4 regions of the Paenibacillus nitricinens genome follow, and region 4 is predicted to be linked to each of the others. Evidence: riboswitches for the same ligand, from Rfam matches in the RefSeq annotation. Region 4 holds a riboswitch; each other region holds the start of a gene.

Region 1 (2,200 bases), 1.1 Mb from region 4:
GTCCCGCATAATTTCAATGGCTGCGGGAGCACTCCTTCTTTTCTCAATTTCATAGGATCAGCTAATCTGCTGAGTGCCCTGCTGCTTCTCCAAAAAACGTTGAAGAATCGCATTAAACTGCTCCGGCTGACACAGATTACTCGGATCTAATGCATTCGGGATAATCGCCAACTGCGCATGCGGCAATTGAGACACCATTTCCTTCATACAATTCACTCCAAATTCATTAAAGTCCCCTACAATACATAAAGCAGGACGGTTAAAAGCTTTTAAGCATCTGGTGTAATCCACATGGCTCGTGGCCAGCCTTTGCCGATATAGCTCCCGTGGGCGTTTGTCCAGCAGCCCTCTTCTAATCTCATTATAGGCGAGACTCCAACGTTCTCGGTACATCATCCGAATCGAAGGCAGCACCAGCTCGCTTGGGAGATAATACATTAGCAAGCTGCAATACGCTGCCATAAGCTGTATTTTCCCTACTAGGGTTGATCCGTGGCTCCTACAGAAGCTATCCGCGACCACGATTGCTTTTACACGCTCAGGATATTGTTTGGCAATATGTTGCACGACTAAACCGCCATAGGCGATCCCAACAAAAACTGCTTCACGAACCCCCAGGTCATTTAACAGCATAATCAGATCCAGACATTGCGTTTCAATAATCTCATTAGGGGCCTCCAGGAGTTCACCTGACTTGCCATTCCCCCGTAAATCGCACAAAATCACTTTATATTTATCGGAAAAGTACTCCAGTTGTGGTTTGAACATACTGTGTGTTAATCCATGTCCATGGATAAACACAACCGGAGTGCCAGTTCCATTGATTTCGTAATAGAGCGAAGTTCCGTTCAGTTTAGCGATAGGCAAAGGTAACACCTCTTTCATAATAAATTCTACGACTGTATCTGCTTATAAACGCAGCAAAAAACCACAGAGGGATTCTCTGTGGCTATTCATCACTAAACACGCCATTCATCCTCTCTCCATACGCTTACGAGGTTAGCTGTCGGATTCGGGCAGTGAGAGTTGCCCTACCTGCAAGGTTGCATGTTATGCACCCGGAACAGGATTCACCCCATAACTAGTACCGATTGTTACACTGGTTCCCAGTTGTTGGTTCCCCCGCTTTCCTTAACGGAAATTAAGCGGACTTCATATGTAATTGTCAGTTATGTGATGAATCATACTCCGTGTAAGGTTTCTTGTAAAGTTGAGCTGTGGGCAAAATAATGTTGAAAGCCATGCTTTTCATTTCATATTGAGCATACACTTCGTTTTCTCTTTCTTTTGCTCTTGTTTACTCAATATATCTAGAAAAAGCCGAGCAGACATCAGAGATCAATCCCTGAACCACTCGGCTTCTTTATACAATCATATGGCTACAACAGATCGGCGTTTTTCAATGCATGCTCCCAGCTCGGAAAAAAGAACAGCGCACTTCTCATTAGATCAGGGTCGCTTTGCTTCACTTGCTTTTTGCTGATCGAGCTTCCATCGGTTTGAAGCTTTTTGATACGAGTTAACACTTCATCAGCCTCCAAAGGAATTTCCATTGAAACACTCCTTTCTCAGTGACCTGGTTTCCCATCATTTTCTCCATAATATGCAAATTTATTCTTCATTTCCATTTCGATGGACTACACTAGCTGATAGATCGGTTGTTCAGCAATAAAATAAGTAGGAATTATTCGATATTTCTGTGCCAGAACTTCAGCTAAATATTTCATTCCTGGAGCTTCACTTTCCGCATGACCTAACATAATCAGCGCTTTTGATCTGCCTTGATGGACTGCATCCCTCACATATTCTGGAGTTTCCCATTCCGGGCCCTCGCCAGCAATGATTAAATCAAGATTGTGCTGATTAAAAAGAGGAATAGCCATCGTCCCACCTCCTCGGTAACCTACTAATATCCCCACATGTCTGCATGTCTGTGATAGATCGCCGGCAACGCGTACGTAGGGGATGCCTAGCTTTCTTTTTATATACTGAGCCGCTTCACTTACCGTCATAGCTGGAATCGATAGGATTGTAGCAGTGGGTTGCTGCTCAACCACATAGGCTGACCATTCAAGCTCTCGTAGCAAGCCCACCATGATCCCATCCGGTTGATGCCGATGCCAATAATCATGATAACGAAAAATAGCCAGTTCAGAACGCTCAATTAAACTCAGTTTTGAATGATAAACAGGGTCATTCT
Region 2 (2,200 bases), 3.3 Mb from region 4:
GAGCTGAATAAGGGTATGCAGTTAGCTAGTGAAGCTGGGGTAACGACTACACCATCCCTTTACATCAATGGAGTAATGATTGCGGATCCTTTTAACATTGAAGCGATTTCAAATGAAATTAACGACGCCGCAAAAGCTGTGGAGGCAAAGTGACAAAGTTCCTATCTTTTTGCAAGCGTAACTGCCTGTATCTGGCCTGGTTCGTCTCTTTAGTTGCTGTAGCTGGTAGCTTGTATTTGAGCGAAGTATTGAAATATGAACCTTGTAAGCTTTGCTGGTTCCAGCGAATTTTTATGTATCCTCAGTTATTCCTCTTGGGAATTGCGACGTTTCGAGGAGATAAAAGGATTATCCCATATGTACTTCCATTAAGCTTGATTGGTGGCAGTATCTCGATTTATCATTATGCGGAGCAGAAGATTCCTGCGTTAAGTAAAGTACTTCCTTGTACAATTGGTGTTCCTTGTAATAAGGATTACTTGAACTATTTCGGATTCATTACGATTCCTTTTCTTGCTTTAATCGCGTTTGCTTTAATAAGTATTTTACTTTGGTACGGACGCAAGGAAGAAGAAGTGATGGAATTAGAAACAGAAGAAAGTTTAGGATTTTGATTTTTCAACTTTGAAGGAAAGAAAAAATGTGAAAAGTGACTAAAAACACGACCCAGAGGGATAATTGAAGAGAATGAAAGAGAGCATCCAATTAGACGCTGTATTTGCGCTTTTTGGATGTTTTTTCATTCTTTTTTCATTTTTTTCAACGCTTTACTGCATACACTTTGTAGACTAATATTAGACCTTGTGAGAAGTTGAATATGCGCTGAATTTTCTTAGGAAAAACGGGGGAACCAAACTTGGCATATGTGCCAATGGGGTGAATCGGAATAGGTCGATTGGACTTGTACCGTAGGGCTAAACCACAGCCCGAATCCGCCAGCTAACCTCGTAAGCAAGGTGGGATAATGACCATGCATAGCATGCGGATCATTTCCGTATGCTATTTTTTGTGTCTGCATTTATGAAATCCACCAATGAAAACAGCGCGCGGAAATTCCGTTTCAGCTCCCAAAGAAAGGAACTGTATCCACCATGGTAAGCAAGGTAAAACGACTATTGATCGGGCGTCCGATGAAGTCGAACGAACTCGATCATGAAAAGTTATCCAAGGTTAAAGCACTGGCTGTCCTGTCTTCTGATGCGCTCTCGTCTGTAGCCTACGGAACGGAACAAATTCTGATTGTACTGGTGGCTGCCGGGTTTACTGCCATCTGGTATTCCCTGCCAATTGCATTAGCCGTATTGGGCCTGCTGGCCATCCTGATTTTATCCTATCGGCAGACGATCTACGCTTATCCGCAAGGAGGAGGAGCTTACATCGTTGCCAAGAGTAATCTTGGTGTTCCGACAGGGCTTTTAGCAGGAGGGTCTTTGTTAGTGGATTACATTCTGACCGTAGCTGTTAGTGCCTCGGCAGGGACAGATGCGATCACATCAGCGTTTCCAAGTCTTCATAATCACACGGTTCTTATTGCTGTATCCGTAATTATTCTTCTAACATTGATTAATCTTCGCGGAGTTACAGAATCGGCTTCATTTATCGCAATCCCAGTGTATTTGTTTGTGGTGTCGATTGTAGTTTTGATTATCTCCGGTGTTATTAAATATGCAGCAGGTGGCGTACATGCGAATGTCCCTGAAATAGGCAGCGCCGTCTCCAATGTTAGTTTGTTTCTACTATTAAAAGCCTTCAGTTCTGGTTGTTCGGCACTTACGGGTGTAGAGGCTGTATCTAATGCCATTCCAAACTTTAAAGCACCGGCTGAAAAGAATGCAGCCAAGACCTTAATGGTCATGGGGGTTATACTTGGATTTATGTTTACAGGTATCACATTACTGGCCTATTGGTACGGTATAGTGCCTGATGAAAAGGCAACGGTTGTTTCTCAGATCGCTGAATCGACCTTTGGTCGCGGAACTTTATATTTTTTCATTCAAGGGATTACAGCAGTCATTTTATTCTTAGCAGCTAATACAGCTTACTCAGCGTTCCCGCTGCTCGCCTTTATGTTTGCAAAAGATAAATATATGCCACATGCTTTTATGGTTCGTGGTGACCGTCTAGGTTTCTCAAATGGTATTATTTTTCTAGGTGTTCTGTCTGCTGTACTTGTAGCTGCATTTCACGGAAATACAGAAAG
Region 3 (2,200 bases), 510 kb from region 4:
TTCACAGGTAGATGGGCTGTTGAAATGGCGAAGTGAACTCCAAAGTAAACATAATTTAGACTTTTCGGCTCAAGTAGCCCTTACTGAGTTCCCCAATAATAGTGTTTCATTCCTTTCACCCCGTCCAGCATGCTATCACCCTATAGAATCAGGTAACGCAAAAACCGCAGCAAGAGGAGGACCTCTGCTGCGGTTTTGGAATACAGGTATATACACACCTGTGCCAAAGCGTGGCGGATCAAGGGTCTCTCTCTTTACGCTTACGAGGTTAGCTGCCGGATTCGGACGGTGAGAGTCGCCCTACCTATGTGAGACTTGAACAGTCTCCTTCGGATTCACCCCAAGTAGGCCATGTGGCCTGATGGTTCCCCCGTTCCCTGCAAAAGCAGGAACTCAGCGTTGAATGTATTTCGTGAAATAGATTCAACCCGAATCATACTCTTTTCAAGGTGTTTCTGTAAAAACAGAAAGTGTTCTTTTGAGCGCAATTTTATCCATATCCTGCCGACTACGACGAAAAAAGGATCCAAATAGGTATTTATTGCGCGTTATCGGGCTTCTTCCTCGCTTAATCTCGCTTTCTTGTTTCCTTTCCTATAAAGGCGATTTTTGGGGATTCCTCCAATTGTGGTGAATAAAATCACGTGGTATGCCCGTATTTCGCTAATCGATTCAAATTCGAGTAAACAAGAGATATAGAGAGATTGGATATCAAGTAAGCGCTATCCAATACGAAAATAGTTTTTAATTTGCATTATTTTGGCATCAATCAGGTTTTACAATACTTCCTGCATAAGGGTATGATTACTCCTGTTTCAACACAACAATCGAATATTTGATCCGCTTAATTTCCGTTAAGGAAAGCGGGGGAACCAACAATCGGCAGACGATGTGAGAGTCGGAAGCCGGTTATGGGGTGAATCCTGTAGAGGATGCGAGTGTGCTCGCATCTATACAGGTAGGGCGACTCTCACCGCCCGAATCCGACAGCTAACCTCGTAAGCGTATGGAGAGAGGATGAGTGCAATGTGACCGCTAGCGAGCCACAGAGGAGAATCCTTTGTGGCTTTTTGCTGTGCTTTTTTAAGCAAAGCATTTATGGAAAACCTCACGAAGAGGTCGTTATATTCATCATTAGCGGTAGCTTTTCTTTCAAGACCAGGGTGATCAAGCTCTGATCTTACAAGCAAAGCATTTGAGGAGAATAAGAGATGACAGATCAGAATGAATATGTACTGGTATGTGCGCCAACGAAGGCAGGAGAACATTTTATTAAGCTTCTAAAATTCAGAGGCATTAAGATGGCCGGATTGACCAACAACTTGCCTGAGAAGTCCCTACTTGAAGAGATGGGGATTGAGCAAGTTGTTCTAGTAGATACCCGCCATCAGAATACTTGGTTTCGCCCGCCGTTCCCGGTAGGCCGGGTATATCTGTTCGAGAGCAGCTTTACATTATGCTGCCGCTATATTCAGATGTGCCGCACTTGGACGACACAGCCGATTTTTGTAATCACAAGCTCAATAAATCCTAGATTGGTCTATAAAAGACTTGGCGCAAGTTATGTAATCTATTCCCACAGTGGTGATGCTGATTTTCTGATCGACAGATCACCTCATCAAGGATAAAAGAAGGAGTGCGGGAAATATGATGGATCTGTATATGGTGGCTACGCTAGCTGTGATTTACGGGTTGTTTTATGGATTTATGCGCTGGTGCGCAGGTGTAGTTGAGGATACAGGGAGGGATAAGCTGTGATTCTAGTAATCGCTGTTACCCTATTACTGTTTGTATATCTGGTTTACGCATTGATTCATCCGGAGAAATTTTAAGGAGGGGCATTCATGGGCATTTTGCAAATCGCTCTTGTAATCGTAATTCTCATCTTGCTGGTTAAGCCGATGGGCACGTATTTATATTATGTATTTTCTAATGAACCGAACCGTACGGATCGCTGGTTTGGAGGTATAGAAAAAGGGATTTTTAAGCTGATCGGCCTGAAAAAAAAGGACGGAATGTCCTGGAAGAAATATGCGCTCACCTTTGTTTTAACGAATATCGTACTGGTAACTTTCAGTTATATTTTTCTTAGATTACAGCGGGGACTGCCGCTAAATCCGAATGGAATTGCAGATATGGAACAGACGCTTTCATTCAATACGGTGATCAGCTTTATGACCAATACGAACCTGCAGCATTA
Region 4 (2,200 bases):
AGGTCAGGATTACTGCATGAACTCCATCAGGAGCGAAAAGGAGAGCGTGGCCTGTTCTTTTTTCCCGGTATGAAGCTTTATGGATTTCCTGTGTTTATCTTCAGTCTAATCGAATGGGTGCTCGCACTACTTCCGTTATACTGGCTCGCTCCAAAAATGTACGGGCTATTCTTGTCCTCCTTTCTGAACTACTCTTTGTTACTTCATCTAATTCCATACGTATTGGCATGGCTTATATACATCTTTATCGTACGCCTGTTCCTTCTATATATGCAGTTTGGTTATACCAGCGGCACGGGGATGTTCTCCTCCCTATTCATTTGCTTGAAGTCGCTGATTCCAGCAATAGGCATTTCAATCCTACTTGGTGCAGCAGGTCTGGTCCTTTTGCTAATATGCGGACTAACGGGTCTCTTCTGCCCTGGCCTACCGGCGCTGATTATCCGTCAAATCTCACCCCTGCCTTCTACACTCTTCAAAATGTGGGGAATCTCAGCACAATATCATCTATGGCACAGTAAAGCATTCCCACAATAATTCAAGGTCTTACAGCACATAATATAAGAGTCCCGGTTCCTCAATCAGGAGCCGGGACTCTTTCTCGTTATAGAAAATTATGTCGATTTGCAAAATCATAAAGACTTTGTTACAATAAGTCCTGTTCCATTGGTAACAAGTTTGTAATCATTTGAAACGATTTCTACATAACTTCATGTATTTATCGTAGTTTTGTCGATAAGTCACTATCTGGTGCATAAAACGCCGAATTCCTGGCACCAGGAAGTGGGGGAACCATATTTTGGGTGAATTGATCTCGCTTTGCAGGGATCATAGGGAAACTTCTACCGAATCCTTAAGCTAACCTCACAGGCATTGGAAGGGGTACAATTTTTTTGAAGAATTTAAGAAAAGCATGCGTCGCTGCGGCGCTAGGACTTGTGATGGCGTTCTCTATTGGTGGAGGAAGTGCCTTTGCAGATTCTAAGATGGACAGTGTTATTTCAAAGACAATTGGAGTTGCCTATAAAACCGGAGGCACTAGTACTGCCGGGTTTGACTGTTCTGGATTTACTACGTATGTATTCAAGAAGGTGGGTCTTTCTTTGCCCCGTACTTCAAAAGCTCAATATAATGTTGGAACTCCTGTAGCCAAAAGCAAGTTGCGTTCAGGTGACCTAGTTTTCTTTAACACATTGGGCAACGGCGTATCCCATGTCGGCATTTATGTTGGAAACGGAAAATTCGCACAATCATCATCTTCATATGGCGTAACCATCACTTCACTTAGCCAGTCCTACTGGGCCAATCGCTACGTTGGTGCTAAAAGAGTAATGAGTACTTCCTCATATCAAGCTGTAGCCTACGATTAATACTTCGCCACAACTAAACCACACAATTACATTATATAGGACCTGGGTTTGATTATTGACTTAATCGAATCCAGGTTTTCTTTTGCCTCATTATATTCTTTACACCTCTAGAACAGACTTTAAACACTTTTATTTGATAAAAATTTCAATAAATATAAAAATTAGTTTAATATTATCGCTTACATATACATTTTGTCTTTAAAAAACCGAATTTTTCTGCATGATTATGTTAAAAACGATTGCCAAGCGGCACTCTGTTTGTTACAATAACTGCAGTAAGATTTTAGTAACATTTTTGTAATCATTAAGTTGTTATTTACAAAGGTTTTGTCATGTATTGATTACAAGCTATTCCTAATCAACAGTATCAGCCGAGTTTCCTGACTATTAGGAAAACGGGGGAACCAACTTTGGGTGAATTGACCTCCATTTTTAGAGGGGTCATAGGGGACCTTCAACCGAACCCTTAAGCTAACCTCGTAGGCATCCGGAAGGGGTATAAACTTTTGAAGAAGAAGCTAGCAGCAGCAGTACTTAGCTTTTCCATTATTTTCACCATTGGAGCAGGAAGCGCTTTCGCGGATTCCAAAATGGATAAAGTGATCGACAAGACCATCGGAACTAAGTACGTATCCGGCGGCATCTCCACAAATGGATTTGATTGCTCCGGATTTACAATGTATGTATTTGATAAAATTGGTATTAACCTACCACACCAATCAGGTTCCCAGTTTCAAATGGGTACTGCTATCTCCCAAGATGATTTAAGATCTGGAGATCTTGTATTCTTCAATACAAGTGGCAAGGGTGTCTCCCATGTCGGTATTTAT

Evidence for each region. A riboswitch is a leader RNA that binds a small molecule or an ion and turns the genes downstream of it on or off. The one in region 4 is predicted to bind cyclic di-AMP.
Region 1: linked by a shared signal. The riboswitch ahead of ACN6KS_RS25800 (alpha/beta fold hydrolase) and the one ahead of ACN6KS_RS00545 (C40 family peptidase) in region 4 are both predicted to bind cyclic di-AMP.
Region 2: linked by a shared signal. The riboswitch ahead of ACN6KS_RS15905 (APC family permease) and the one ahead of ACN6KS_RS00545 (C40 family peptidase) in region 4 are both predicted to bind cyclic di-AMP.
Region 3: linked by a shared signal. The riboswitch ahead of ACN6KS_RS02825 (hypothetical protein) and the one ahead of ACN6KS_RS00545 (C40 family peptidase) in region 4 are both predicted to bind cyclic di-AMP.

Annotation. Positions count from the first base shown of each region.
Region 1 is NZ_CP183948.1:5,802,626-5,804,825, forward strand. It holds gene ACN6KS_RS25800 (alpha/beta fold hydrolase) at 58-867, opposite strand; cyclic di-AMP (ydaO/yuaA leader) riboswitch at 973-1,158, opposite strand; gene ACN6KS_RS25805 (hypothetical protein) at 1,380-1,553, opposite strand; gene ACN6KS_RS25810 (Nif3-like dinuclear metal center hexameric protein) at 1,638-2,200, opposite strand, start outside.
Region 2 is NZ_CP183948.1:3,612,468-3,614,667, reverse strand. It holds gene ACN6KS_RS15915 (DsbA family protein) at 1-153, shown strand, start outside; gene ACN6KS_RS15910 (disulfide oxidoreductase) at 150-614, shown strand; cyclic di-AMP (ydaO/yuaA leader) riboswitch at 811-968, shown strand; gene ACN6KS_RS15905 (APC family permease) at 1,092-2,200, shown strand, end outside.
Region 3 is NZ_CP183948.1:621,684-623,883, forward strand. It holds cyclic di-AMP (ydaO/yuaA leader) riboswitch at 244-409, opposite strand; cyclic di-AMP (ydaO/yuaA leader) riboswitch at 832-1,021, shown strand; gene ACN6KS_RS02825 (hypothetical protein) at 1,212-1,628, shown strand; gene kdpF (K(+)-transporting ATPase subunit F) at 1,755-1,832, shown strand; gene kdpA (potassium-transporting ATPase subunit KdpA) at 1,845-2,200, shown strand, end outside.
Region 4 is NZ_CP183948.1:113,666-115,865, reverse strand. It holds gene ACN6KS_RS00550 (hypothetical protein) at 1-537, shown strand, start outside; cyclic di-AMP (ydaO/yuaA leader) riboswitch at 751-888, shown strand; gene ACN6KS_RS00545 (C40 family peptidase) at 942-1,370, shown strand; cyclic di-AMP (ydaO/yuaA leader) riboswitch at 1,730-1,871, shown strand; gene ACN6KS_RS00540 (C40 family peptidase) at 1,877-2,200, shown strand, end outside.